4 regions of the Streptomyces sp. NBC_00012 genome follow, and region 1 is predicted to be linked to each of the others. Evidence: riboswitches for the same ligand, from Rfam matches in the RefSeq annotation. Region 1 holds a riboswitch; each other region holds the start of a gene.
What was found. A riboswitch is a leader RNA that binds a small molecule or an ion and turns the genes downstream of it on or off. The one in region 1 is predicted to bind cyclic di-AMP.
Positions count from the first base shown of each region.

Region 2: another riboswitch for cyclic di-AMP. It lies ahead of OHA19_RS03825 (transglycosylase SLT domain-containing protein); the one in region 1 lies ahead of OHA19_RS24380 (transglycosylase family protein).
Region 3: another riboswitch for cyclic di-AMP. It lies ahead of OHA19_RS10455 (M23 family metallopeptidase); the one in region 1 lies ahead of OHA19_RS24380 (transglycosylase family protein).
Region 4: another riboswitch for cyclic di-AMP. It lies ahead of OHA19_RS06085 (peptidoglycan DD-metalloendopeptidase family protein); the one in region 1 lies ahead of OHA19_RS24380 (transglycosylase family protein).

Region 1 covers NZ_CP108309.1:5,281,701-5,288,780, reverse strand. The annotation lists gene OHA19_RS24395 (DUF501 domain-containing protein) at 1-350, opposite strand, end outside; gene OHA19_RS24390 (septum formation initiator family protein) at 410-880, opposite strand; gene eno (phosphopyruvate hydratase) at 995-2,284, opposite strand; gene OHA19_RS24380 (transglycosylase family protein) at 2,583-3,353, opposite strand; cyclic di-AMP (ydaO/yuaA leader) riboswitch at 3,357-3,528, opposite strand; gene OHA19_RS24375 (transglycosylase family protein) at 3,829-4,767, opposite strand; gene OHA19_RS24370 (cytochrome P450) at 4,872-6,185, opposite strand; gene OHA19_RS24365 (nucleoside triphosphate pyrophosphohydrolase) at 6,295-7,080, opposite strand, start outside.
Region 2 covers NZ_CP108309.1:783,371-790,450, forward strand. The annotation lists gene OHA19_RS03805 (APC family permease) at 1-740, opposite strand, end outside; gene OHA19_RS03810 (hypothetical protein) at 1,111-1,428, shown strand; gene OHA19_RS03815 (TetR/AcrR family transcriptional regulator) at 1,485-2,111, opposite strand; gene OHA19_RS03820 (FAD-dependent monooxygenase) at 2,196-3,353, shown strand; gene OHA19_RS03825 (transglycosylase SLT domain-containing protein) at 3,388-3,885, opposite strand; cyclic di-AMP (ydaO/yuaA leader) riboswitch at 3,890-4,075, opposite strand; gene OHA19_RS03830 (ABC-F family ATP-binding cassette domain-containing protein) at 4,605-6,269, shown strand; gene OHA19_RS03835 (DUF305 domain-containing protein) at 6,356-7,024, opposite strand.
Region 3 covers NZ_CP108309.1:2,265,567-2,272,646, reverse strand. The annotation lists gene OHA19_RS10470 (DNA topoisomerase (ATP-hydrolyzing) subunit A) at 1-388, opposite strand, end outside; gene OHA19_RS10465 (M16 family metallopeptidase) at 659-2,032, shown strand; gene OHA19_RS10460 (M16 family metallopeptidase) at 2,059-3,441, shown strand; cyclic di-AMP (ydaO/yuaA leader) riboswitch at 3,714-3,879, shown strand; gene OHA19_RS10455 (M23 family metallopeptidase) at 3,893-4,714, shown strand; gene OHA19_RS10450 (GntR family transcriptional regulator) at 4,939-5,634, shown strand; gene OHA19_RS10445 (HPr family phosphocarrier protein) at 5,915-6,196, opposite strand; gene OHA19_RS10440 (GNAT family N-acetyltransferase) at 6,370-7,080, shown strand, end outside.
Region 4 covers NZ_CP108309.1:1,282,309-1,289,388, forward strand. The annotation lists gene OHA19_RS06065 (STM4013/SEN3800 family hydrolase) at 1-363, shown strand, start outside; gene OHA19_RS06070 (STM4012 family radical SAM protein) at 360-1,724, shown strand; gene OHA19_RS06075 (STM4011 family radical SAM protein) at 1,733-2,695, shown strand; gene OHA19_RS06080 (SGNH/GDSL hydrolase family protein) at 2,772-3,614, opposite strand; gene OHA19_RS06085 (peptidoglycan DD-metalloendopeptidase family protein) at 3,804-4,736, opposite strand; cyclic di-AMP (ydaO/yuaA leader) riboswitch at 4,742-4,919, opposite strand; gene OHA19_RS06090 (alpha-galactosidase) at 5,191-7,080, opposite strand, start outside.

The sequences.
Region 1 (7,080 bases):
AGCACCTCGATCGCGTCGCGCCGCGCGATGTAGTCCTCGTGCGCGGCCCGGTACGCGGCGGCCAGCTCGGGGTCCGTACCGAGGCGCTCGGTCATCTCCTTCATGACCCCGTTCGCCTCCAGCGTGCCGATCGCGGACGCGGCACGCGGGCACGTCAGGTAGTACGTCGTCGGGAACGGCGTACCGTCCTCCAGCCGGGGCTGCGTCTCGACCACGTCCGGGTTGCCGCACGGGCAGCGGTGCGCGATCGCGCGCAGACCGCGCGGCGGACGGCCCAGCTGCTGCTGGAACGCGGCGATGTCCGCCTCGGTGGGCGCGGTGGACTCGGTCTGGGGAGGGGGCGTTTCCATGCCTGCCTAGGTTCTGATCGGGCTGCTCGAACTGCGGTTCTGCAGATGGATGAAGAGAGTCAGTCGCGGTCGGCGCTGTCCACGCCGTCCCAGAGGTTGGAGTGCCACGGCCGGCCGGACTCGTCCGTCCTGCCCTCGCGCTCCTTGACCGCGTCGGGGTCGATCACGGTGTAACCGGTCTCCCCGGGAAGAAGGTAATGCAGGTGCGTACGGGCCAGCTGCCGGATGTACGCGTCGTCCTGGAGGCGCGCCTTCTCGTCGCGCAGCTCCTCGGTACGGGCCTTGGCCTCCTGCGCCAGCCGCTCCTGGTCGGCGATCTCGTCACGCTGCGAGACGTACTGCCGCATCGGGTACGCGAGCGCGACCACCAGCGAGCAGACGATGAGCGCGAGGAAGGCCGCCCGGCCGGTGAGCCGTGAACGGCGGGCCTGGCGGCGGGTCTGGGACCGGTAGACGCGGGCCGCGGTCTGCTCGCCGAGCAGTCGCAGCCGGGTCGCGGTGGAGAACCGGTCCCGGTCCTTCGCGGCCATGTCTCCGCCTCCCCACTACGCACGTCCGTCCCCGCACACGGTACGGGACCGAGTGCGGGGACGGACGGAGGCCGGGGCACATGACCCCGCCGGGCTTGTCAGCCCTTGCTGTGCCTACTGGTTCGCAGGGCGAAACCGCGGGAACGCCGAGCGGCCCGCGTACACCGCGGCGTCGTCGAGGATCTCCTCGATGCGCAGCAGCTGGTTGTACTTGGCGACGCGGTCCGAGCGGGCCGGCGCGCCGGTCTTGATCTGGCCGCAGTTCACGGCGACCGCGAGGTCGGCGATGGTGACGTCCTCGGTCTCGCCGGAGCGGTGGGACATCATGCACTTGAAGCCGTTGCGCTGGGCCAGCTCGACGGCGTCCAGGGTCTCGGTCAGCGAGCCGATCTGGTTGACCTTGACGAGCAGGGCGTTGGCGGAGCCCTCCTCGATGCCGCGGGCCAGCCGCTCCGGGTTGGTGACGAAGAGGTCGTCGCCGACGATCTGCACCTTGGCGCCGAGCTTGTCGGTGATGACCTTCCAGCCGGCCCAGTCGTCCTCGTACAGCGGGTCCTCGATGGAGACCAGCGGGTACGCGGAGACGAGCTCCTCGTAGTACTCGGTCATCTCGGCGGCCGAGCGGGCCTTGCCCTCGAACTCGTACTTGCCGTCCTTGTAGAACTCGGACGCGGCGACGTCGAGCGCGAGCGCGATGTCCTTGCCCGGGACGTAGCCGGCCTCCTTGATGGCCTCAAGGATGAGGTCGAGGGCGGCGCGGTTCGACTCCAGGTTCGGCGCGAAGCCGCCCTCGTCGCCGAGACCGGTCGACAGGCCCTTGGTCTTCAGGACCTTCTTCAGCGTGTGGTAGACCTCGGCACCCCAGCGCAGCGCCTCGGAGAAGGACTCGGCGCCGATCGGCGCGATCATGAACTCCTGGATGTCCACGTTGGAGTCGGCGTGCGAACCACCGTTGAGGATGTTCATCATCGGAACGGGCAGCAGGTGCGCGTTCGGGCCGCCGAGGTAGCGGAAGAGCGGCAGGTCCGAGGCCTCGGACGCGGCGTGGGCGACGGCGAGCGAGACACCGAGGATGGCGTTGGCGCCGAGCGAGCCCTTGTTCTCGGTGGCGTCCAGGTCGAACATCGCCTGGTCGATCAGCCGCTGCTCGGTGGCGTCGTAGCCGACGAGCTCCGGGCCGATCTGCTCGATCACGGCGAGGACGGCCTTCTCGACGCCCTTGCCCTGGTAGCGGTTGGGGTCACCGTCGCGAAGCTCAATGGCCTCGAACGCACCGGTGGAGGCGCCGGACGGAACAGCAGCACGGCCCGTGCTGCCGTCGTCGAGGCCGACCTCTACCTCGACCGTGGGGTTTCCGCGGGAGTCGAGGATTTCCCGGGCTACGACGACGTCGATGGACGGCACGAGGCATCTCCTTCTGGGATATGACGCTGGTTGTGCAGGGTCGCTTTGGCCTTGCGACAAGAGCCTAACCGGCCCGGCCCGATCAGTCGGCCGACCGCCCGACCCCTGGGACGAAAAAGGACCCGAGGGCACACATTGCCGGGCAAACAGCCAGAAATTTACTGGTCAGTAACTACAACAGTTGAACAATTCGACACCCCTGCCGCACCTCCCCGGAGGAACGGCAGCACCCCGGCCGGGCGCATACGGGGAAACGCGCGCCGGACCGGGGTGGTGCTCGGGGAGGAGAGAGCCGCGACTACTTCGTCAGGTGCAGCTGCTGACCCGGGTAGATCAGGTCGGCGTCCTTGACGATGTCCTTGTTCAGGTCGAACAGCTTCTGCCAGCCACCCTTGACCTTGTGGTCGGCGGCGATCTCGCTCAGCGAGTCGCCGGAGACGACCTTGTACTCGCCGTCGCCCTTCTTGACCTTCTCGCCGGTCGGCGTGGTGACGGTCTTCTTCGACTCGGCCTGCGGGGCGGCGGAGCGCTCCGAGCGGGAGGCGGCGGGGGCCTCGGTGCGCTCGGCCGGCTTCGGCTGGGCCTGCTGCTTCGGGGCAGCCGGGGCGCTCTGCTGCTCGGAGGCGCTGGAGCTCGCGGTGGAGTTCGAGGAGGAGTTCGAGGACGAACCGGTGTTGACGCCCGGGTCGACACCGTCGTTGGTCAGGCCGCCGGCGCCGGCGCAGCCCCAGGCGCCCGGGCCCTGCATGTCGAGGAGCTTCTCGGCGGTGGCGATCTGCTGGGCCTTGGTGGCCAGGTCGGCACGGGCGGCGTACTGCGTACCGCCGGCGGCGGCCCAGCTGGACTGCGAGAACTGCAGACCGCCGTAGTAGCCGTTGCCGGTGTTGATGGACCAGTTGCCACCGGACTCGCACTGAGCGACGGCGTCCCAGGTGGCGACGGAGGCGGCGGAGGCGCCGGTCGCGCCCATCAGGGGCACGGCGACGGCGGCACCGGCGACACCGGCGAGCGTGGCGATACGGACGGCCTTGGACGGGCGGCGGTGCTTGCCCTTGCTGGAAAGCAGCATGGAACTTCTCCTCACCGACGCCTACGAGGTGAGCTGTCGGGTTCGGGCCAAGTGAGTTGCCCGGTCGCACGTCCTAGCACGCGACTTCACCCCAAGCCGGTCCTGATGCGTCTTTCGACGATCGGGCCCGGCGCTTACCTGGGTCCCCCGCTCCTGCCTACGGCGCTTTACGCGTCTGTTCCCTTCGACCGACGGCAGGATTCGGCGTGACGGTCGACGGGGCCCGCGGTGCGAGCGGTTCTGACCGTAAACATACGCAACCCCCACATTCAAAGATGGACACATCGGACAATCACCCCTTATTTGCATCTGAAGATCTGCCATTTCCGCAGGTGGGGCATGATGCGGAAGGGCTCTCCGGACGCGACACGCCAGTTGACGCAAAGAGACCCATGTCTCACTTACGCATAAGCGGACATAGGTCCCTGAACTGCCACAGTTTTTGAGGCGTTGTTAGTCGATTATCAGACTTTCCTCACTTGGCCTTCACATCGAGATCGAGGCTCTCGCCAGGGAGGATGAGGTCCGGGTCGGCGCCGACGACACCCTTGTTGGCCTCGTAGAGCGCGGGCCAGCCGCCGGGAACCTTCTGTGCGTCAGCAATCGACCAGAGGTTGTCGCCGGCGTGGACGGTGTACGTGCCGTCGACTGCCGGCTCGGCCGTGTCGCGCGCGTCCTTGCCGCCGCGCGAGGCGTGGCGGCCCGACTCGCGGCCTTCGCGGTCCGCGCCGCCGCCCTTCTCCGCGGCCGGCGTGCCGCGGTGCTTGCCGCTCTTGCCGCTGGGCGCGCCGGGCACCTCGGAGGGGGCGTCGGCGGACGCGTCGGGGGACGGGGTGGCCGAGGGCTTCGGGGACCGCGAGGTCTCCCCCGACGGCTTGCCGGCCTCGTCCGCGCCGTCCACGGCGTCCGTACCGTCCGAGGCGCTGTCCGACGACGTGGCGGCGTCGGACGGGTCCGCCGACGCGTCGTCAGCCGGCTTCTCGCTCCCGGCCGGGTCGTCGGCGGGCACCGAGCCCGGGTCCACCCCCGGCAGCGTCCCGTCCACGGCCAGACCGGAGATGACCGCGCAGCTGGGCCAGGCCCGCGGGCCCCGGTCGTCCAGCACCTTCTCGGCCACCTCTATCTGTTGCGCCCGGCTGGCGAGGTCGGCGCGCTCCGCGTACGCCTCACCGCCGTACGCCTTCCAGGTGTCCTGCGAGAGCTGGAGACCACCGTAGTAGCCGTTCCCGAAGTCGGCGCTCCACGCGCCGCCGCTCTCGCACTCGGCCACCCGGTCCCAGGTCGTGGCGTCGGCCGCGTGGGCACCGGACGCGCCGAGCAGTGGGATGGCGATGGCCGATCCGGTCACGCCCGCGGCGACGACGATGGCGGGTGCCTGACGGGGGCGACGGTGTCTGCCGTTCGCGGAGCCCATGGGGTTGCCTTCCGGGTAGCTGACGTGTGACTGGTGAGTCGAACGCGAACCTAGCCGGGTTCGAACGGGAGTCACAAGTCGATGCAGCGCAGATCACGTGAAAGTCACAGAGTTGACGGAGTGTCACTTTCCGCGTGGGCGGACCCCGGGGTGAACTCCACGGGAAGCGTGCGAAGTCCGCGCATGATGAGCCCGCCACGCCATCGCAAATCGGTAGGTTCCACCGCGAGTCGCAGGTCCGGAAGGCGGTTCAGGAGCATGGCGAGCGCGGTCCGTCCCTCCAGCCGGGCGAGCGGCGCTCCCAGGCAGTAGTGGATGCCGTGCCCGTATCCGAGGTGCTGATTGTCACGTCGTGCGAGGTCGAGCGTGTCGGGGTCCCCGAAGCGCTCCGGGTCGCGGTCGGCCGCGGCGAGCACCACGAGCACCGGATCCCCGGCCGCGATGTCCTGTCCGCCGAGGGTCAGCGGTTCGGTGGCGAACCGCCAGGTGGCCAGTTCCACCGGACCGTCGTACCGCAGCAGTTCCTCGATGCCGGTCTCCAGCAGCCCGCTCTCCCCCGCGTCGAGGGAGAGCTGGAGCCGTTCGCGCTGCCCGGGGTTGCGCAGCAGGGCGTAGACCCCGTTGCCGATGAGATTGACCGTGGTCTCGAATCCGGCGAAGAGCAGGATGAAGGCCATGGCCGCGGCCTCGTTCTCGGTGAGGTGCTCGCCGTGGTCGCTGGCCCGGATCAGCCCGGAGATCAGATCGTCCCCGGGGTTCTCCCGCTTGCGGTGGATGAGTTCGGCGAGATAGCCGCGCATCTTCTTCACCGACCTGGCCACCCCGCCGCGCGGGCCGCCGCCGTGGCGGATCATCATGCCCGCCCAGTCCCGGAAGTCGTCCTGGTCCTCGCGCGGGACGCCCAGCAGATCGCAGATCGCGTAGATGGGGAGCGGGAAGGCGAAGTCGTGGATGAGGTCCGCCTTCCCTTCCGCGATGAAGCGGTCGATGAGGCGGTCCGTCAGTTCCTGTACGCGCGGTGCGAACTCGGCGACCCGGCTCGGGGTGAACGCCTTGGCCACGAGGCGGCGCAGCCGGGTGTGGTCCGGCGGGTCGATGTTCAGCAGATGCGTCATCAGCTCCGCCTTGCGCTCGCCCGGGATGCCCGTCTTCCCCTTGGCGTGCGCCGGCTCGGCGTGGTGCGCCGGGTTCTTGGAGAGCCGGGTGTCGGCGAGCGCCTGCCGCGCGTCCGCGTACCGGGTCACGAGCCACGCCTCGACGCCGCTGGGCAGCGCGGTCCGGTGCACGGGGCTGTGCTCGCGCAGCCAGGCGTAGGCCGGGTACGGGTCGGTGGCGAACTCCCAGGTGAAGAGTTCGGGGCCGCCGGCGGGGCAGGCGGCGGGCTGATCGGCGGGGCTGTCGGCGGGGCTGTGGTTCACCCCCCGACGTTATCCGCCGCCCCCGTGCACCGTCCCCCGCCCTCCGGCGTCAGGCAGAGCCCTCCGGCGTTACTCGGCTCCTTCCGGCGCCAGGCATCGCCCTCCGGCGCTACTCGTTGCCCTCCGCCGCCCTGATGGCGTCCCGGTAGGCGCGGCCCGCGGCACGCAGTGCGGCCTCGGGGTCGATGCCGTCCTGCTCGGCGCGTACGGCGAGGGCGAGGAGCTCGTAGCCGATGCCGTCGCCGGTGGGGAGCGGCACGTCGAGCCTCGCGGTACGGACCCGGCCGGCCAGCTTCGCCGCCAGCGCCAGGCCGGGCTGGCCGAGCGGGACGCCGTCGGTGACCGATTTGCGCTGCTTCTCGATGGCCTTGGTCCGCAGCCAGTGCGCGTGGACGTCCTCCGGGGTCTCGGCGCTCTCGTCGCCGAAGACGTGCGGGTGGCGGTGGATCAGCTTCTCGACGAGGGTCGCTGCCACGTCGTCGACGGAGAACGGCTCCTGCTCGTCCTCCTCGGCGATCCTCGCGTGGAAGACGACCTGGAGGAGTACGTCGCCGAGCTCCTCGCGCAGTTCGTCGCGGTCGCCGTCCTCGATCGCCTCGACGAGTTCGTACGCCTCCTCGATGGCGTACTTGGCGAGGCCCTTGTGGGTCTTCTGCGAGGTCCACGGGCACTCGACCCTGATCCGGTCCATGACCTGGACCAGATCGAGGAGCCGGGCGCCCGGCAGGTCGTACGACCCCGGCAGCAGCTCCAGGTCCGGCATCCGCACCCTGCCCGAACCGGCGAGCCGGGCCAGCCCGTCGGTCAGCGGCTGATCGCCCTCGCCGCCCGCGAGGACGACGACGGACCGGCCGCCCGCACAGGCGTCGACGAGCTCCTGCGCGGTGGGCGCGGA
Region 2 (7,080 bases), 4.5 Mb from region 1:
GTGCGGGCCACATTGCGCCGCGGGTTCTCCAGCTCCTCGGAGAGGTAGACGGCCGTGGAGAAGCCCTGGGTGATGAAGAGCGCGATGGCGAGCCCGGAGACCACCATCATCGCGGTGACGGTCGAGCTCCCGCCGTCCGACGAGGCGACCGAGCCGTGCACCAGTGCCGAGGCACCGCGCTCGGAGTGCGCGAAGCCGAGTACGGCGACGACGGCCGCCGCGATCACTTCGAGGACGAGGAAGATGCCGGTGATCCACGCGTTGGCACGCAGGTCCAGCAGACCGGCGAGGGTGGCGAGCACCATGACGCCCGCGCCCGCGACGGAAGCCGGAATGTGCACGATGGGCGCGAGGTAGTCGGCCGTTCCCATGGCGATGACCGGGGGCACGATCATCACGACCAGCAGCGAGAGCACGAAGACGAGCCACCCGGCGAGCCGCCCCGCCATCGTCGACACCATGGCGTACTCGCCCCCGGCACTCGGAATGAGCGTGCCCAGTTCCGAGTAGCAGAAGGCGACCGCGATGCAGAGCAGTGAGCCGATGGCGATGGTGAGGGCGGTGTACGTGCCGAGGCTGGAGAACAGGTCCGGCACGACCACGAAGAGGGTCGAGGCGGGCGTCACGCAGGAGAGCGTGAGCAGTGTTCCGCCCACGACGCCGATGGAACGCTTGAGCTTCTGTGGGGTGGGGCCGGTCGCTGGTGCGAGCGCCTGGGGAGCGCTGAGCGTTTCGGTCATCGTGCGGTTCCGATCAACAGGTGCGGTGTCCGAGCACGGGAGCGGTATCGCCTCCAGACGAGGACGTGGTGAGTGGTTTCGTCGCTCCCAGCGCGACATGCAATCCTGACGTGTTCCGCAGGTCAAGAGGTGTTCACCTTCGGAATTCGTTGTTCCGGGAGCCAGATTCGACGATTTTGCGCTAACAACGCGTCAAGGCCCGGGGATCGGGGGGTGCGGGAACCGCAGTCGGACCCGATGGAAAGTTTCCCCCATTTCCAGCATCCGGAAGGTCAGGGCGGCGTCCTGGGCAGGCGGGTCGGCGTCCCGGGCAGCCTGGGTGCGGGGCTCGCAGGTCGCGCATTCCCGGAGTTGGTGCCAGCCTGGAGTCATGGCTTGGGCGTCATGGACGACTTGCGGTGTGTTCTCTGGGCGCGGTGGCGTGCTCACGGACGAGGTCGGTGTGCTGTCCGGGGACCTGACCGTTCACACGACCTGGGCGGACGACTCGGCTCAGGTCACGGTGCAGTACACCGGTGCGATCGACTGGTTCACCATGTCGGGCAGTCCGGTGCGGTGCTGTTCGGAGGAGGACAGCCGTCGCCTGCACGACGCGGCGGTGCAGGCGGTGCGGGGCGGGGAGGCTGCGACCGTTCCCGTGATGCCCCGACGCGAACCGCGGCGGGCGGCGGAACGCGCCCAGGAGTGACACGGCCGGGCATCACCCCGCGTGACGCGGCCGGGCGTCATCCCTGAGCGACGGAGTCACGCCCCCCCGGAGCCGGAGTCACATCCTCCGCCGGATCCGGAGTCAGGTCCTTCGCCGGGGCCGGAGCCGCGGAGGGCCGCGGCGACCAGCCCCGAGATCTCCTCCCTCGGCACTCCCCCGCCGCCCACCAGCCGGTCGAAGACCAGCCCGTCCACGCAGGCCAGCAGCGTGAGCGTGCGGCCCTCGGCGTCGGCCACGCCCTGCGCGCGCAGGAACGCCCGCACGGCGTCACGGGCCGCGTTCTCCCGCGGCAGGAGGATCTCGCGCAGCTCGAGGTGGCGCACGCTCTCGACCGCGCACGCATAACGGGCGAGCGACCGCTGCCGCCCCTCTCCGGTGAGCCGCCGTTCGACGAAGCCGGCGAGCCCGTCCGTCAGTTCACCGGCGTCACGCGGCACCGGCGCCCGCTCGCCGGCCTCCTGGAGTTCCGCCTGGTCGTGCGCGACGAGCCGCCTGACGAGCGCGGTGAGCAGGGCCTGACGGGTGCGGAAGTACGCCGAGGTGGTGCCGGGCGGCAGGTCCGCCGCCCGGTCCACGGCCCGGTGGGTCAGGCCCCGCATCCCTTCCTCGGCCAGCACCTGGATGGCGGCATCGGCCAGGACGGCACGTCGTTCTGTGGTCATCACCCCTTTCTACACCTGTAGAGACGGCGTACCCTCCTTCTACAGGTGTAGAAGGGCGAGGCGGAGCACGAGAGGGGACCCGGCATGGGCAACAACGCGGTGATTGTCGGCGGCGGCATCGGTGGACTGGCCGCCGCGATCGGGCTGCGGCTCATCGGCTGGGAGGTGACGGTCGTCGAACGCGCCCGCACCCTCGACGACGCGGGCGCGGGCATCTCCCTGCACGCGAACGGGATGCACGCGCTGGACGCCCTCGGTGTCGGCGCGGCGGTACGCGCGGCCGCGCGCCCCCAGTACACCGGTGGCACCCGCACCCCGGACGGCCGTCTGCTGGCGCGCATGGACGGAGCCGCGCTGGAACGAGAGCTGGGCACCCCGATCATGGGCATCCCCCGGGCCGGGCTGCACCGGCTGCTGCGCGCGGCGCTGCCTCCCGAATCCCTGATCATCGGGGCGGAGGTGACATCCGTCGACCGCTCCGACGCCTCGCGGGTGCGGATGGCCGCCGATGGAACCCGGCTGGAAGCGGATCTGGTCGTGGCCGCCGACGGGATCGGCAGCCGGTTGCGCGGCCTGCTGCTCCCGGGGCACCCCGGTCCGGCCTACAGCGGCTCGACGGTGCTGCGCGCCATCACCGAGACGCCGGTCGACCTGCGTACCGACTTCGAGCTGACGTGGGGAGCGGGCGCCGAGTTCGGTCACATCGCCTTCGCGGACGGCCGGGCCGAGTGGCACGCGGTGCTCAACTCCCCCGCCGGCGTGCGCCATCCGGACCCGCTGGCGGAGGTCCGCCGCCGGTTCGGCGGCTGGCACGACCCCATTCCCGCCCTGCTGGCGGCGACCCGGCCCGATGCCGTCCTGCATCATGACGTCGACGAGCTGGCCGTCCCGCTTCCCTCCTACGTGGTGGGCCGGATCGCACTGCTCGGCGACGCCGCGCACGCCATGACCCCGAATCTCGGCCAGGGGGCCTGCCAGGCGCTGGAGGACGCGGCGACACTGGCCGCCGCGCTCTCCACCGAAGCCACCGTCGAGTCGGCTCTCGGCCGTTACGACGCGGAGCGCCGGCCCCGCAGCCAGTCGGTCGCCCGGGCCGCGCGGCAGGCCGGCCGGATGGGCCAGCAGCTGTCCCGCCCGGCGGCCGTCGCCCTGCGCAACACGGCACTGCGTCTCGCACCGTCCCGTGTCACCGTCCGCACGATCCTCCGCCACGCCGACTGGACACCCCCGAGGCTGGGCTGACCTCGGGACGGCCCCGGTCATGCGGCGGCGTACGTCAGTAGGCCCCGAAGACGTTGTCGATGGAGCCGTACTTGGCGGCCGCGTAGTTGCACGCTGCCGTGATGTTGGCGACCGGGTCGTAGCTGTCCATCGCGGTCCCGGGCACGTGGTAGGCCCGGAACGTCGGATCGATGACCTGGAGGAGGCCCTTGGACGGCGTCCCGGCGGCGGCGTTCGAGTCCCAGTTGTTGATGGCCTTCGGATTGCCGGACGACTCGCGCATGATGTTGCGGTGGATGCTGTCGTAGCTGCCCGGGATGCCGTGCTCGGCCATGATGGCCAGCGACTCCTTGATCCAGCCGTCCAGATCGTTCGTGTACGTCGCGGACTGCGCGGCCGGGGCGGCGGCGCTGACGGACTGCGCCGGAGCCGCCGACGCGGTGTGGGCGCCGAGCAGCGGCAGCAGGAGGGCGGCGGCGCCCGTGCCCACGGCGATGAAACCGCGGGTCAGCGGGGTGGACTTGCGACGACGGTACGTGCCCGTTGCGAGCATGGTGGATTCCTCTCCGTCGCCTGCGAGGTGAGCTGTCGGGTTCAGGCTGGAGATGCCTGGCCGCGCACGAACGCGGCTTCACCCCGAGCCGTTCCGGATTCCGGATCGGCGGCTTACCTGGGTCCCCCGCTCCTGCCGTACATGGGTGGTCGGATTGCCGGACGGCGGCAGGATTCGGCGTTCCGTCCGGATTGACCGTGACCGTAGGCGAGAAGAGCCGAACGGGACAAGACCCTAATTTCCGAATGCAATTCACCCACAAGATCGAGTAACGGGAATTTCGGTAACCCACCTCACACCGGACAAGCCACTCCCCTTGCGCGGAAAGGGAACCGATGCACGGGGCACGGCAGCTCGGAGGCCGAACGTGACTCGCGCCACGAATTCACAAAAGCGGGCATTTCGCACTACGGTCGCCCGGCATCGGTGACATTGCCTTTCCTCCTCCCTGTCGTTACAGTCTTGATGTCCTGTTGTCTCCGATTGAGGTGGACGTTGCGCATCTGAGGTTCGCGAACATCGCGCCGTACGGCTCCGTCCGTACGCCCGTCACGCCGTAGCAGTGCTTGGCACTGCCCGTGACCCCGCGTGGATGCGACCTCGGTGCATGAGCCGTCCCTCGATCTCCAGGACCGCCGCACCTCCTTCCGCTGCCCGGTCGCTGCGTGGTGCTCGCATACGAAGCCCCCTTCACTGCGCTTGCGAATGCGAGGAACACCATGGCGACACCCACCACTCCCCACGCCTCCCTCACCTGCTCGGCGCTGACCTTCCGCTGGCCGGACGGCACGACCGTCTTCGACGGGCTCTCGCTCGGCATCGGCCGGGGGCGCGTCGGTCTCGTCGGCACCAACGGCGCCGGCAAGTCCACCCTGCTGCGACTGCTCGCCGGTCAACTGCGCCCGTCCCAGGGGTCGGTGACCGTCGGCGGCAGCCTCGCCCACCTTCCGCAGAACATCACCCTCGACACAACACTGCGGGTGGACCGGGCCCTGGGTATCGCCGATCGGCGCGACGCGCTGCGCGCCATCGAGGCCGGGGACGTCGACGAGAAGCACTTCGAGACGATCGGCGACGACTGGGACGTCGAGGAACGGGCCCTGGCGACACTGGGCTCGCTCGGCCTCGGTGGCATCGAACTGGACCGCACCGTGGGGCAGTTGTCCGGAGGGGAGACCGTCCTGCTCAGGCTGGCCGCGCTGCTGTTGGAGCGCCCCGACGTCCTTCTCCTGGACGAGCCCACCAACAACCTCGATGTGTTCGCGCGCCGCAGGCTCTACGAGGCCGTCGACTCCTGGCGCTCGGGCGTACTGGTAGTGGTCAGCCACGACCGGGAACTGCTGGAGCGCGTGGACCGGATCGCCGAACTGCGCACCGGCTCGGTGAACTGGTACGGCGGTGGCTGGTCGGCCTACGAGGAGGCCGTGGCCGCCGAACAGGAGGCCGCCGGGCGGATGTTGCGTGCGGCAGAGGCCGATGTGCGCCGCCAGAAGCGCGAACTGGAGGAAACCCATGTGAAGCTGGCCCGGCGCCAGAAGAACGGCCGGAAGGCGGAGGCCGAGGGCGGTCTGCCGAAGATCCTGGCCGGCCGCCGGAAGCGGTCGGCGCAGGAGTCCGCGGGCCGGCTTCGCGGCGTCCACGAGGAGCGCCTCAACGAGGCTCGCGAACGCCGGGAGGAGGCCGCCGACGCGATCCGCGACGACGCCGAGATCCGGGTGAGCCTCCCGCACACGGCGGTGCCCACCGGGCGCACCGTGTTGAGCCTGGACGGGCTGCGCCCCCGGTTCGGCCGCCTGCGCGAGGGCACCCTCCAGGTGAACGGGCCGGAGCGCATCGCGCTCGTCGGCCGCAACGGCGCCGGGAAGACGACGCTGCTGCGCACACTCACCGGCGAGCTGGCCCCGCTGTCCGGCGAGGCAAGGACCTTCGTACCGGTGCGGTTCCTTCCGCAGCGGCTCGATGTGCTGGACGAGGAACTGAGCGTCGCGGCGAACGTGGCCCGGATGGCGCCCGGGGTCACCGACAACCACATCCGCGCCCAGCTCGCGCGCTTCCTCTTCCAGGGAAAGCGCGCGGAACAGCCGGCGGGCACACTGTCGGGCGGAGAACGCTTCCGTGCCGCCCTCGCGGCGACGATGCTTGCCGCACCGGCCCCGCAGCTGCTGATGATGGACGAGCCGACCAACAACCTCGACATCGCCAGCGTGCGGCAGCTGACCGGTGCGCTCGACTCCTACGAGGGCGCGCTCCTGATCGCCAGTCACGACCTGGCCTTCCTCGAATCGGTCGGCATCACCAGGTGGCTGCTGGTCGGGGAGGAGCTGCGGGAGACCGGCGCGGAGGAGGTGGCCGGGCTGCTCTCTGCGCCGGAGGCCGCCGGCTGAGCGGTCTGCGTCGGAACGTTCCGTACCGGCCGGACCGGGAGGGGGTGCGGGCCTCCGTGCGACGGAGGCCCGCACCCCTGCCGGGATCAGAGCCTGTCGATGATCTTGTTCATCTGCTCGATCTCGGCGGTCTGGGCCGTGACGACAGCACCGGCGAGCTTCTTCGCCTCGGCGTTCTCGCCGTTCTTCTGCTCGTCCTCGGCCATGGTGACGGCGCCCTGGTGGTGCCCGATCATGAGCTGGGCGAACTTCTTGTCGAAGTCCTTGCCCTTGGCGGCCGCCAGATCGCTCATGGCCTTGCCGGACATCATTCCGGGCATGCCCGAGCCGTCCGCACCGTGATCCATCCCGGGCATGTCACCCATCGAGGACGAGGGCAACGGCTTGCCCCACGACGTCAGCCAGCCCTTCATCGTGTTGATCTCGGGGTCCTGGGCCTTCTCGATCGCGGTGGCCAGTTTCTTGATCTCGGGGTCGGCGGCGCGGCCGTCCGCCAGCTCCGCCATCTCGATGGCCTGCTGGTGATGCGGGATCATCTGCTGAGCGAACTTCACATCGGCGTCGTTGAACTCGGCGCCAGGGGTGGCCGGTGCGGAGGCGCCGGCGGAGCCGTGGTCCATGCCGGGCATGGACGAACCGTCGTTCTTCGAGCCGTCGGAGGAGCCGCAGGCGGTCAGCGCCAGAGCGAGGGCGGCGACGGTGCCGGCGGCCGCGAGGGGGCGGCGTCGGGACGCGGGGAAGCGGGAAGCGGACATCATCACAGGTTCTTTCCAGGTGGGTGCGCCACGTCCGTGGCGCGCGAAAGGGGCAG
Region 3 (7,080 bases), 3.0 Mb from region 1:
CGGCCGGCGGGTCGTCGTTTCCGAGCGAGCCGAAGTTGCCGTGGCCGTCGACCAGGGGGAGCCGCATGGAGAACGGCTGCGCCAGACGGACCAGCGCGTCGTAGATCGACGCGTCCCCGTGCGGGTGCAATTTACCCATGACCTCGCCGACCACGCGGGCGCACTTCACGAAGCCGCGATCGGGGCGCAGGCCCATCTCGTTCATCTGGTACACGATGCGGCGGTGCACCGGCTTCATGCCGTCACGGGCATCGGGCAGGGCCCGTGAGTAGATCACCGAGTACGCGTACTCGAGGAAGGAGCCCTGCATTTCGTCGACGACGTCGATGTCGAGGATCTTCTCCTCGAAGTCGTCCGGCGGCGGGGTCTTCGTGCTGCGGCGGGCCATCGCTGCTGCGACTCCTTCACGGATTCTGTTCGGGCAACCTCAGGTTCTGACGCGGACCATTGTGGACCGCCGCACTGACATCGCCGACCTCGACCCGTCCCAAGGGGTGTTCCGGGCCCCGGCCGAGGCGCTTTCGCGCCCCGCCGCGCGGGGGATGCGCCCCCCTTTCACGCGAACTTCCGCGATATGGGAACTTCGCCAGGTGTCCGCGCGCTTGCTTAAGGTGGCAGGTCTCGCAGGAAATCCAGTATCGCGATCGAAGGGACGTACATGCCCATGGGTCACACGGCCACCGCTCAGGCCGGCTCCGGCGGCTTGACAGCGACCGAGCACCGCCTGGCCAACGGCCTGCGCGTGGTGCTCTCCGAGGACCATCTGACCCCGGTCGCCGCGGTCTGCCTCTGGTACGACGTCGGTTCCCGCCACGAGGTCAAGGGGCGTACCGGTCTGGCTCACCTCTTCGAGCACCTGATGTTCCAGGGCTCCGGCCAGGTCAAGGGGAACGGCCACTTCGAGCTGGTGCAGGGGGCAGGCGGCTCGCTCAACGGGACCACCAGCTTCGAGCGCACCAACTACTTCGAGACCATGCCCACGCACCAGCTGGAGCTGGCCCTGTGGCTGGAAGCCGACCGCATGGGCTCGCTGCTCGCCGCACTCGACGAAGAGTCGATGGAGAACCAGCGCGACGTCGTCAAGAACGAGCGCCGCCAGCGTTACGACAACGTCCCCTACGGCACGGCGTTCGAGAAGCTGACGGCACTGGCCTACCCCGAGGGCCACCCGTACCACCACACCCCGATCGGCTCGATGGCCGACCTGGACGCCGCGACCCTGGAGGACGCGCGCACCTTCTTCCGTACGTACTACGCGCCCAACAACGCGGTGCTCTCGGTCGTCGGCGACATCGACCCCGAGCAGACCCTCGCCTGGATCGAGAAGTACTTCGGCTCCATCCCGTCCCACGACGGCAAGCAGCCGCCGCGCGACGGCACGCTCCCCGAGATCATCGGCGAGCAGCTGCGCGAGGAGGTGCGCGAGGAGGTCCCGGCACGCGCGCTGATGGCCGCCTACCGGCTGCCGCACGACGGCACCCGCGAGTGCGACGCGGCGGACCTCGCGCTGACCGTGCTCGGCGGCGGGGAGTCGTCGCGGCTGCACAATCGCCTGGTGCGCCGTGACCGTACGGCCGTGGCGGCCGGGTTCGGGCTGTTGCGGCTGGCCGGTGCGCCCTCGCTGGGCTGGCTGGACGTCAAGATGTCCGGCGGCGTCGAGGTGCCGCAGGTCGAGGCCGCGGTCGACGAGGAGCTCGCCCGGTTCGCCGCCGAGGGCCCCACGCCCGAGGAAATGGAGCGCGCGCAGGCCCAGTTGGAGCGCGAGTGGCTGGACCGCCTCGGTACGGTCGCCGGCCGCGCCGACGAACTGTGCCGGTTCGCCGTGCTGTTCGGCGACCCGCAGCTCGCCCTGACCGCTGTTCAGCGGGTGCTCGATGTCTCCGCGGAGGAGGTCCAGGCGGCCGCCAAGGCCCAGCTGCGCCCCGACAACCGTGCGGTGCTGGTCTACGAGCCGGTCGAACCGGCAGAGTCAGCTGACGCAGCGGACACCGACGAGACCGACACCGACGCGCACGAGGGGGCGGACCAGTGACCGACGCTGCCGCGACTGGAGTTTCGATGCAGTACCACCCACAGCCGGTCCCCGGCGTCGCCCGCCCCTGGGCCTTCCCCGCGCCCGAGCGCGGCGCCCTGCCCAATGGCCTCACGGTGCTGCGCTGCCACCGCCCCGGTCAGCAGGTCGTGGCCGTCGAGATCTTCCTCGACGCCCCGCTGGACGCCGAGCCCCAGGGCCTCGACGGCGTGGCCACGATCATGTCGCGGGCGCTGAACGAGGGCACCGACAAGCACACCGCGGAGGAGTTCGCCGCCGAGCTGGAGCGCTGCGGCGCCACTCTCGACGCGCACGCCGACCACCCCGGCGTCAGGGTCTCCCTGGAGGTCCCGGCCTCCCGGCTGGCCAAGGCCCTCGCGCTGGTCGCCGAGGCGCTGCGGGCGCCCGCCTTCGCCGAGAGCGAGATCGAGCGGCTGGTGCGCAACCGGCTCGACGAGATCCCGCACGAGCAGGCCAACCCGGCCCGGCGCGCCGCCAAGCAGCTCTCCAAGGAGCTCTTCCCGGCCACGGCGCGGATGTCGCGCCCGCGCCAGGGCACCGAGGAGACGGTGGAGCGGATCGACTCGGCCGCCGTGCGCGCCTTCTTCGACGCCCACGTCCGGCCGTCCACGGCGACCGCCGTGGTTGTCGGGGACCTCACCGGCATCGACCTGGACGCCCTGCTCGCCGACACCCTCGGTGACTGGTCGGGGGACACCGCCGCGCCCCGCCCCGCCCCGCCGATCACCGCAGACGACACCGGGCGGGTGGTGATCGTCGACCGTCCGGGCGCGGTGCAGACGCAGCTGCTGATCGGCCGGATCGGCGCCGACCGGCACGACAGCGTGTGGCCGGCCCAGGTGCTCGGCACGTACTGCCTGGGCGGCACCCTCACCTCCCGTCTCGACCGGGTGCTGCGCGAGGAGAAGGGCTACACGTACGGCGTACGGGCCTTCGGCCAGGTGCTGCGGTCGTCGGCCCCGGACTCCGCCTCGGGGGCGACCGGCGCCGCGATGCTCGCCATCAGCGGGTCGGTGGACACGGAGTCCACCGAGCCGGCGCTCAAGGACCTGTGGACCGTCCTGCGGACCCTGGCGGCCGAGGGCCTGACCGACGCGGAGCGCGAGACGGCCGTGCAGAACCTCGTGGGTGTGGCGCCCCTGAAGTTCGAGACGGCGGCCTCCGTCGCGGGCACCCTCGCCGACCAGGTCGAGCAGCACCTCCCCGACGACTACCAGGCGCAGCTGTACGCCCGGCTCGCGGAGACCGGCACGGTCGAGGCGACCGCGGCGGTAGTCAACGCCTTCCCGGGTGACCGGCTGGTCACGATCCTCGTCGGCGACGCGGCACGGATCGAGGAGCCCGTCCGGGCGCTGGGCATCGGCGAGGTATCGGTGGTCACCGGCTGACGACCGGCCCGGCGGGCGTCAGGACGGGGCCGGTCGACGGCCCCGCCCCGGCCGCTTCCCCTCGCCTTATCGCAAGATATCGGGACAAAAGGGAAGGTCCTTGCGAGTGCGATCTCGCCAGGGCCTTCCCTTTTGTCCGTTCTGGGTGGGAGGTTGCCTGTCTGCCCTGTGGGATGCGCTACAAAGCGGCCCGTCCGTTTGGTGAATGAAAGTAACCCCGCTTAGCGTCGGTTCGACTGCCCGTCACTCGTATGCCGCATCCGCGACGTACCGGACAGTCATCGCCGAGTCCCCGTCAGGCGCGAGCCTGGGGAGCCGGGGACCCACGCAGTCCCTGGGGTGAATCGGATGCCTGAGCCCGGACGGGCCGGGGTGTCCGTAGGAGACCTTCCTGCTCCGAACCCGTCAGCTAACCCGGTAGGCGAGAAGGAAGGAAAGGATCAGCCACTCCATGGCGTTCACCCGTGCCACCGGGAAGCACCGTGCCCCGAGCCGACTGACGCGCGGCAGCGCGAAGGTTGTCGGCGTCGCGGCTCTGGCCACCACCGGCGTCATCGGCGGCCTGGCCGCTCCCGCCTTCGCTGCGGACTCCGACGCCCCCTCCGCGAGCGAGACCGGCCTCAACCAGGTCATCGCCATCGACAAGACCCTTGCCGACCGGATCGACGCCCAGGCCGACGCCCAGCAGCATCAGGCCGACGCCGCGGCGAAGGCGAAGGCCGAGGCCCACCGGAAGGCCGAGGCCAAGAAGAAGGCCGAGGCGAAGGCCAAGGCAGCGGCGAAGGCCAGGGCCGAAGCGAAGCGCGCCGCCGAGGCCCGCGCCGAGAAGGCCCGCGCCGCCCGGTCCGCCGAGCGCACCCGACTGGGCGCCTTCCAGCTCCCGGTCGCCGGTTCGTACGTCTCCACCGGCTACAAGTCCAGCGGCTCGCTCTGGTCCTCCGGCAGCCACTCGGGCATCGACTTCCACGCCGCGTCCGGCAGCTCCGTCGTCGCCGTCGGCGCTGGCACGGTCGTCGAGGCGGGCTGGGGCGGCGCGTACGGCAACAACATCGTGCTTCGGATGACGGACGGCACGTACACGCAGTACGGCCACCTCTCCTCGATCGGGGTCTCCGTAGGCCAGAGCGTCGGCGCGGGCCAGCAGATCGGCCTCTCCGGCTCCACCGGCAACTCCACCGGACCGCACCTCCACTTCGAGGCCCGGACGACGCCGTCGTACGGCTCCGACATGGACCCGGTCGTGTACCTGCGCGCCCACGGCGTCAACGTCTGACCGACGCTCCACCGCACCACCTCGTCGAAGGCCCCGGCAGCGCGCCGGGGCCTTCGGTATTCCCGCCGCCTGCCCGCGGGGTACGACTGCCCGCCGACCGCCCCGTGGCCAAAAGATATTCATTGATTTCCGCCCGGCATCGGAAATGCAGCCGCATTGCAATAGGGTCGCGTAACCGGCGTCGGCCGGCCGCGTTTCGCGGGGATTGAGGCGGAGGTTCGGACATGCGCATTCCGGCGCATTCGGTATGCACGGCGATCCGTGACGACATCGTCTCCGGTGTCTTCGAACGCGGCAGTCGTCTCACGGAGGAGTTGCTGGCCCGCCGTTACGGGGTCTCCCGCGTCCCGGTGCGGGAGGCGCTGCGCACCCTGGAGTCCGAGGGCTTCGTGGTCACCCGCCGGCATGCGGGCGCCTGTGTCGCCGAGCCCACCGAGCTGGAGGCGGCCGACCTCCTGGAGGTCCGCACACTGCTGGAGCCGCTGGGTGCCGCCCGTGCCGCGCAGCGCCGCACCGAGGCTCACCTCAAGGTGCTCCGCGGGCTCGTGCGGCTCGGCCAGGACCGGGCCCGGTGCGGTGAGGGCGAGGACCTGCGCGCACTGGGCGGCTGGTTCCACGAGACACTGGCGCAGGCCTCCGGCAGTCCCGGCCTGATCGCGCTGCTCACCCAGCTGCGACACAAGATCGCCTGGATGTACGCGGTCGAGCAGCCCGCCCGCCCGGTGGACTCCTGGGCCGAGCACGGGGCCATCGTGGACGCGGTGGCGCGCGGCGACGCGGAACGTGCCAGGGCGCTGGCAGCGCACCACGCGGAACGGGCAGCGGCCGCGCACCGGTTGCGACGGTGGCCCGCCGCTCCCCGCGCCGGCCGGGTGAGGACCTCGCAACATTCCGTAAACACGGCGGGCGCCCGGCATTAACAATTGCGCCGTATACAAGAGAAGTAATTGCTCGGGATTTTCCCGGTCAGGTAGTTGCTCGGGATGTTCCCCGGCCGGTCGTCCCGCATTTCGCCCCGACCGAATTTCGCGCGCTGGGATCCCGGGTGGCCGAGGTCTGCTGCTCGAATTCCGACTCCCCGCATCTCGGTCATCCGGATTTCCGCCGGGCGGCCCGTTCCGGAAACAAAGCGGCCCGTTCCGGAAACAAAAGAGCCGTGGCCCCGTTCCAGGGTGCCACGGCTCTCTCTCGGAGCATGGTTCAGACGGTCTCCGGGAGCTCCTCGAGCCCCTCGGTGACGAGCTTCGCCAGGCGGTCCAGGGCGGCTTCGGAGTTGTCGGCCTCGGATGCGAGCACGATCTCCTCGCCACCCTGCGCGCCGAGACCGAGGACCGCGAGCATGGAGGCTGCGTTCACCGGGTTGCCGTCGGCCTTGGCGATCGTCATGGGGACGCCGGAAGCCGTGGCGGCACGGACGAAGATGGAAGCGGGGCGGGCGTGCAGGCCCTCGGCCCAACCGACGTTGACGCGGCGCTCAGCCATGGTTCTGCCCTTCACGAATCAACAGTTGTCTAGACCAGTCTCTCACGCGGTGCGCAGTGCTCCGGCCGACCCCGGGAGCAGCCCGCGATGCCTGCGGCCCCGCCGATCGGCCCTCTCAGACTGCCCCGGCCCCGGGACCTACGCGACCGCTGACGGAGCCGTACTCTTTGCCCATGCAGCCCGCGCCGGAGCAGAGTCCGCATCACGCTTATCCCGACCACTGGGAAGCGGACGTGGTGCTCCGCGACGGAGGCACCGCGCGCATCAGGCCCATCACCACGGACGACGCCGAACTGCTGGTCAGTTTCTACGAGCAGGTCTCCGACGAGTCGAAGTACTACCGGTTCTTCGCGCCGCACCCACGGCTGTCCGACCGGGACGTGCACCGCTTCACCCATCACGACTACGTCGACCGGGTGGGGCTCGCCGTCACGGTCGGCGGCGAGTTCATCGCGACCGTCCGCTACGACCGGATCGACGAGCGCGGCAGGCCCGCCTCCGCCCCCGCCGACGAGGCCGAGGTCGCCTTCCTCGTCCAGGACGCGCACCAGGGACGCGGCGTGGCCTCGGCGCTCCTCGAACACATCGCCGCCGTCGCCCGCGAGCGCGGCATCCGCCGCTTCGCCGCCGAGGTGCTGCCCGCCAACACCAAGATGATCAAGGTGTTCCGGGACGCCGGCTACACCCAGCAGCGCAGCTTCGAGGACGGCTCCGTCCACCTCACCCTTGACCTCGAACCGACAGCGGAGTCCCTCGCCGTCCAGCGCGGCCGTGAGCAGCGGGCGGAGGCGCGGTCCGTGCAGCGCCTGCTGGCCCCCGGATCCGTCGCGGTCATCGGCGTCGGCCGGACCCCCGGCGGCGTCGGCCGCACGGTCCTGCGCAAC
Region 4 (7,080 bases), 4.0 Mb from region 1:
TTCGAGGCCCAGGTGACCCGTGCCGAGCAGATCGTCGCCGAACTCCCGGCGGAGCAGCGGCTGTTCCTCTTCGTCAATGTCTCCGCCCTGCACCAGCCCAACTGGTTCCACCAGCCGGGGGCCACCCGCGAGGCGGGCGACTCCCGCGCCACCCATGCCGCTGCACTGGAGTACGTCGACGCCCACATCGGCAGGCTGTTCGCCGCCGCCAGCAGCCGCCGCCGCTGTTTCGCCATCGTCTGCTCGGACCACGGCACGGCGTACGGGGACGACGGCTACAACGGGCACCGGCTCGGTCACGAGTCCGTCTGGACCGTTCCGTACGCGCACTTCTTCCTGGACCCGGGGGCCACCGCATCATGAGCCGCACCACGACCGCCGCACCGGCTGTCCGGCCGTACCAGAGCTATGTGTACGCCTACCCGCACAAGACCGCCTACCGGCCGCTCGCCGACCGGCCGGGGCTGCGCGAGCTGTGGGCGGCAGAGCGCAAGAACGCGCTCTCGCTCTACCTCCACATCCCGTTCTGCGAGGTCCGCTGCGGCTTCTGCAATCTGTTCACCCGGATCGGTGCTCCCGACGAGCTGACGACCCGGTACCTCGACGCGCTGGACCGGCAGGCCACCGCGGTCCGGGACGCGCTGGGTGACGACGGGCCGGTGCGGTTCGCCGCGGCCGCGTTCGGCGGCGGTACGCCCACGTTCCTCACCGCGGCGGAGCTGGAGCGGCTCTGCGACATCGCGGAGAAGCGGATGGGCGCCGATCTGCGGTCCGTTCCGCTCTCGGTCGAGACATCGCCGTCGACCGCGACGGCCGACCGGCTGGCCGTCCTCGCCGACCGCGGAACGACCAGGATCAGCATCGGGGTGCAGAGCTTCGTGGAGGCCGAAGCGCGGGCCGCCGTGCGCCCGCAGCGACGTGCCGACGTGGAAGCCTCGCTGGACCGGATACGTGACGCCTGCATCCCGGTCCTCAACATCGACCTGATCTACGGCATCGACGGCCAGACCGAGGAGAGCTGGCGCACCTCGCTGGACGCGGCGCTCGGCTGGCGGCCGGAGGAGCTCTACCTCTACCCGTTGTACGTGCGCCCCCTGACCGGGCTGGGACGGCTCGGTGCCGACAGCGAGGCCGCGGCGGACGCGGCCTGGGACGAGCAGCGGCTGCGCCTGTACCGCGCGGGCCGGGACCACCTCCTGGCCCACGGCTACGAGCAGGTCTCGATGCGGATGTTCCGTCGCGCCGACGCCCCTCGGGCGGACGGGCCCGACGACTACGCCTGCCAGACCGACGGCATGATCGGCCTTGGGTGCGGCGCCCGTTCGTACACCACGAAGCTGCACTACTCCTTCGACTACGCGGTGGAGATGCGGGAGGTGCGGGCGATCATCGACGGCTACACCGCCACCGAGGACTTCTCGCACGCGGAGGTCGGACGGTACGTCGACGGCGACGAGGCGCGCCGGCGCCACCTGCTCCAGTCGATGCTCCAGGCCGGGGGGCTGCCACTGACCGACTACCGGGAGCGGTTCGGCACCTCGCCGGCCGACGACTTCCCCCTTGAGCTGGCCCGGTTCGAGTCGCACGGCTGGCTCGACGCGTCGGCCGGGGCGTCCGGACTGCTGCGGCTCTCCCCCGAGGGCCTGGCCCACTCCGACGCGCTGGGACCGGAACTCTTCTCCCCCGACGTACGCGCCGCGATGGCCGCGTACGAACTGAAGTGAGCGCGCCGATGGACCTGACGATCCTCTACCGCGGGCCGCTCTCCTCGTGCGACTACGACTGTCCGTACTGCCCGTTCGCCAAGCGGCGCGACAGCCGGGAGCAGCTGCGCGCCGACCGGGCCGCGCTGGAGCGGTTCACGGCGTGGGCCGCGGCACAGACCGGTGACCGGATCTCGGTGCTGTTCACGCCGTGGGGCGAGGGCCTGGTCCGCTCCTGGTACCGCCGTGCCCTGGTCGAGCTGGCGCAGTTGCCGCACATCGGCCGGGTCGCCATCCAGACCAACATCAGCAGCCGTACGGGGTGGCTGGCCGAAGCCGGTGGGGCGGGCCGCGAGAAGATCGCGCTGTGGTGCACGTACCACCCGGGGCAGACGCCGTACGAGCGGTTCCTCGCCAAGTGCCGGGAGCTGACCGCGCTCGGCATCCGGCACAGTGTCGGAGTGGTCGGGCTCGACGGCCATCTCGACGAGGCGCGACGACTGCGCGCCGCGCTGCCGGACGAGGTCTATCTCTGGGTGAACGCGGCGGAGGGCCACACGTACACGGACGAGGAGGCGGACCGCTGGACGGCCATCGACCCGCTCTTCCCGTACAGCCGGCATCCGCACCGGTCGGCCGGGCTGCCCTGCCGGACCGGTGAGTCGGTCATCTCGGTGGACGGTGACGGCACGGTGCGGCGCTGCCATTTCGTACCGGCGGAGCTGGGCAATCTCTACGACGGGAGCTACCGGCGGGCGCTCGGTCCGCGAGCCTGTCCGCTGGCGGTCTGCGACTGCCACATCGGGTACGTGCACCTGGAGACGCTTCCGCTGTACGACGTCTTCGCGGGCGGAGTGCTGGAGCGGATCCCTGCGTCGCCGCTGCCGCTCCCGGCGTCGCCGCTGTCACTCCCGTTGTCACCCCTGCCGTTGCCCGCCTCGCCGCTGCCGTCCCCCGTGTCACCACTGCCCTCCCGCACCGGGCGGGCCTGAGTACCTGGCCCGCCCTGGTGCGGCAGTGGGTGTGCGGCCGGGGCACGCACCGATCGGCCGTCCGAGGGCTGCCCCCTCAGAGCGGCAGGAGGTCCGGGCGCTTCGCTTCGACGTGGTCGCCGGAGGACTCGCCGCGCAGCCGCCGGCCGATCCACGGCACCAGGTACTCGCGTGCCCAGTGGATGTCGTCGCGCCGCACTTCGAGGGTGCCGCGTTGTGCCTGCGGGGGCCATACCTGGTCGGGGTCGGCCGGCACGTCGATGCCGAGGACCTGGGCGGCGCGCAGCGCGACCCTGGTGTGTCCCTCGGGCGACAGGTGGAGCCGGTCGTCGTCCCAGGCCCGCCGGTCCTGGACGGACCGCAGCGACCACAGGTCCAGGACCGGGCAGTCGTAGCGGTCGGCGATGGCCCTCACATGGGCGGTGTAGGTGGCGATCTTCCCGCGCAGATGGCGCAGCACGGGAACGCCACGGGTGTCGAAGCCGGTGGTGACCATGACCGTGCCGACCGCTCGGGTCAGCTCGGCGACGGCACGCTCGAAGCGCTCGGCCACGTCGTCGGGGTCGGTGCCCGGCCGGATGATGTCGTTGCCGCCCGCGCAGAAGCTCACCAGGTCGGGTGCGAGCTCCTTGGCGCGCGGTACCTGCTCCTCGACGATCTGGTCGAGGAGGCGTCCGCGTACGGCGAGATTGGCGTACCTGAAATTCCCGTGTGCGGAACCTTCCGTGCCCGTCGCATCGGGGTCCGGGAGCTGGTCCGCGAGAAGTACCGCGAATCGGTCTGCCCAGCCGACGAAGGTCCCGTCCGGGCCGGGGTCGCCGACTCCCTCGGTGAAGCTGTCGCCAATCGCCGCGTACGACCCGATGACGCCCTGTCGGTTGTTGACGCCACGTTGATTTTTTCTCGAATCGTCTGCCACAAACGCTTATCCTGCACCGCCGAATGTGACCTACGCGACCGTAATAAGGGGTTGACGGGTGGTGAGATAGACCACCCGGTCAGTTTTTGGTAAAGGGGGAATAAGCAGAAGGGGCGGTGCGCCGCCGCGCACCGCCCCTTCCGTGTTGCTCAGGTCATGCCTGGTCGCTCAGTTGCCCGGCCGTCCGTCTCAGACGGAGATGCCGTGCGAGGCCAGGTAGGCGATCGGGTCGATGTCCGAGCCGTACGCCGGGCCCGTGCGGACCTCGAAGTGCAGGTGCGGGCCGGTGACGTTGCCGGTGGCGCCGGAGAGGCCGACCTGCTGGCCCGCGCTCACCGCCTGGCCGGCCGACACGGAGATGGAGGACAGGTGACCGTACTGCGAGTAGTGGCCGTCGGTGTGCTTGACGACGACCTGGTTGCCGTACGCGCCGCCCCAGCCGGCGGCGACGACGGTGCCGGAGGTGATGGACTTGACGCTGGTGCCGGTCGAGACGGGGAAGTCGATACCGGTGTGGCTGCCGCTGGACCAGTTGGAGCCGGAGGCGCGGTAGGCGGTGGTGTGGTTGCCGGGGACCGGGTGGACGTAACCGGAGCCGGTGCTCTGGGTGGCGGCCGGGGCGGAGGCCGGGGCCTTGGACTCCGTGGCGGCGGACGAGGACTTGGCCGGGGCGGACTTCTCGACGGCCACCGAAGGCGCCTTCGACGGGAGGGCCGAGCCGGTGCCGGCGCCGGTGGGCGCGGCGTTGCCCGCGGCCTTGCCGCCGAGGGTCAGCTTCATGCCCGGGAAGATCAGGCTGGGGTCCTCGCCGACGACCTCGCGGTTGTCCTGGTACAGCTGCTGCCAGCCGCCCTTGATCTGGTGCTCGGCGGCGATCTTCGACAGGTAGTCGCCGGAGACGACGGAGTACGTCGTGGTGGCGGCCTGCTTCTGCGCGACCGGGGCGGCGTGCGTGGCGGCGGCCGGCTGCGGCGCGGCGGCCGGGACGGCCTGCTCCGCGGCCTGGGCACCGGTGGCGCCGAGCAGCGGCAGTGCGACGACGGCGCCGCCGGCGCTGACCGCGGCGACGCCACGCGCGATGGTGCTGAGCTTGGGACGACGGTGCTTACCCGATATGGGCATGGCGTAATTCCTCTCCGGCGCCTGCGAGGTGAGCTGTCGGGTTCGGGCTGGAGATGCCCGGCCGCACTGAGTGCGTCTTAACCCCGAGCCGGCCGGATTTCTCCGATCGGCGGCTTACCTGGTTCCCCCGCTCCTGCCACACGATGAGTGGATGTGAATTCCGGGCGGCGGCAGGATTAGGCGGTCCGACCGGATTGACGGTGACCGTAAGCGAGTCGGGACGACGAGAACAAGCCACAGGTTCCACGCCGGAATCCGCGCCGGGAAATCGGCGCGGAATTCCGGTCACACTCCGTGGATTAAGGATCTTGAATTTCCGCACCGCGCACGGATTACCCGACTCGCCCTTCGCCACACACCGTCACGGATATGATCCCGCTCACGAGGCGACCGCCATGTCCCTTACGAACAGGCCATGTTCGGGCAAATGGCCGTATTACGGACATAAGGCGCATCATGCCCGTCGGAGCCTCAGCACCCGCGCGTCGAGATCGCCCCGGAGTCCGGAGTGCAGCCCCTGATGCAGCAGTACCGAACCGTGGTGCACCGCCCCCGTGTCCAGGCAGGTGTAGGTCGCCTCGGGGTCGAGCCCGCGCAGCCGCAGGACCGGTGGCCGCTCCCCGTACCGCTGCGCCTCCAGCCACATCAGGACCACGGCGTCGTCCCCGTGGACGTACTGGACCGCGCTCAGTCCGCCGCGCGGCTCACGCAGCCGGTACAGCGCGCCCTGCTGCACGACCGGGCGGATCTCCTTGTAGAGGTCCACCCAGGCCCGCGCCTCCGCCAGCTCCTGGTCGCTCCATTCGGCAAGGTCCCCGCCGACCCCGAGCACACCGGCCATCGCGCTCACGAAACGGAAGCGCAGCGAGCTGACCCTGCCGTTGAGCTGGTCGTTCGGGCTGTCGGTGACCCAGGCGGCCATCACCCGGGCCGGGTGGATGTGCCCGAATCCCTCCTGGATGGCGAGCCGGTCGAGCGGGTCGGTGTTGTCGGAGGTCCACACCTGGTCCGTACGGGACAGGATCCCCAGGTCGATCCGGCCGCCGCCGCCCGAGCAGGACTCGAACGCGACCGTGGGATGTGCGGCCCTGAGCCGGTCGATCAGCGCGTACAGGGCATCCACGTGGTCGATCCAGAGCTTCTGCGGGTACTCCTCGCCCGGCCAGCCCGCATCGGTGAAACAGCGGTTGAAATCCCATTTCACGTAGTCGACGGGCGTTTCGGAGAGCAGCGTATCCAGCTGCTCCCACAGATATGCCTGCACATCCGGACGGGCCAGATTGAGCACCAGCTGGTTGCGGTATTCCGTCCGCGCCCGCCCGGGGAAGTGCTGCACCCAGTCGGGATGTGCTCGATAGAGATCACTGTCAGCGTTGACCATTTCCGGCTCGACCCAGATACCGAACTGCATGCCGAACCCGTGCACTTCGTCGGCGAGTGGCTTCAGCCCGCCGGGGAAGCGGTCCGGATTCGGCGTCCAGTCGCCGAGCCCGGCCCGGTCGCTGGTCCGCTGCCCGAACCACGCGTCGTCCACGACGAACAGTTCGACGCCCATCGCGGCGGCCCGCTCGGCGAGGGCTCGCTGCTTGTCCAGCGAGATGTCGAAGCCCGTCGCCTCCCAGGAGTTGTAGAGCACCGGCCGCACGTCCTCCGCGCCCGGGATCACATGGGCCAGCTGCCAGGCGTGCCAGGCGCGGCTCGCCCCGCCGAACCCCTGCCCGCTCCACAGGCCGGCGAAGACGGGCGTGGTGTACGACTCCCCCGGCGCCAGCCGCAACAGTCCGGAGTCGTCGTAGCCGGCGCCGCCGGTGATCTGTACGAGCCCGTCGGGCAGCCGCTGCACGGAGATCCTCCACGACCCGGACCAGCCGAGCGCGCAGCCGTACACCTCGCCGTTCTCCTCGGTCGCGGCGCCGTCGGCGTCCAGCGCGACCCACGGCAGGAACTGATGGCCGGTGTGGCCCCGCCTGCTGGAGATGACGCTCTCGCCATGGAGCAGCTCCGCCCGCGCGAGCCGGGATTCCGCCGCCCAGCGCCCGTGCAGCCGGCTCAGCCGCCAGCCGTCGCGGGCGGGCAGCGACCAGGCGGCCGCGTCTGCGCGCAGCAGTTCCAGCGGCGGGCCATCCGGTCCGGCGTGGGCGACGGTGGCCCAGCGCTCCACGACGTCGGAGTCGTCCCGCATCCGGTAGTGCAGGGTCAGGGCGAGCCGGTGCACGGAGTCGGTGAAGCCGATCCGCAGCTCGTCCCCGTCCACCTCGGCGGTATCGAAGGTCCACTCGGTGCCCCGGACCTGCGGGGTGCGTACCGAGAGGGCCGGGCGGACGAACCTGGGCCCGCCCTCCAC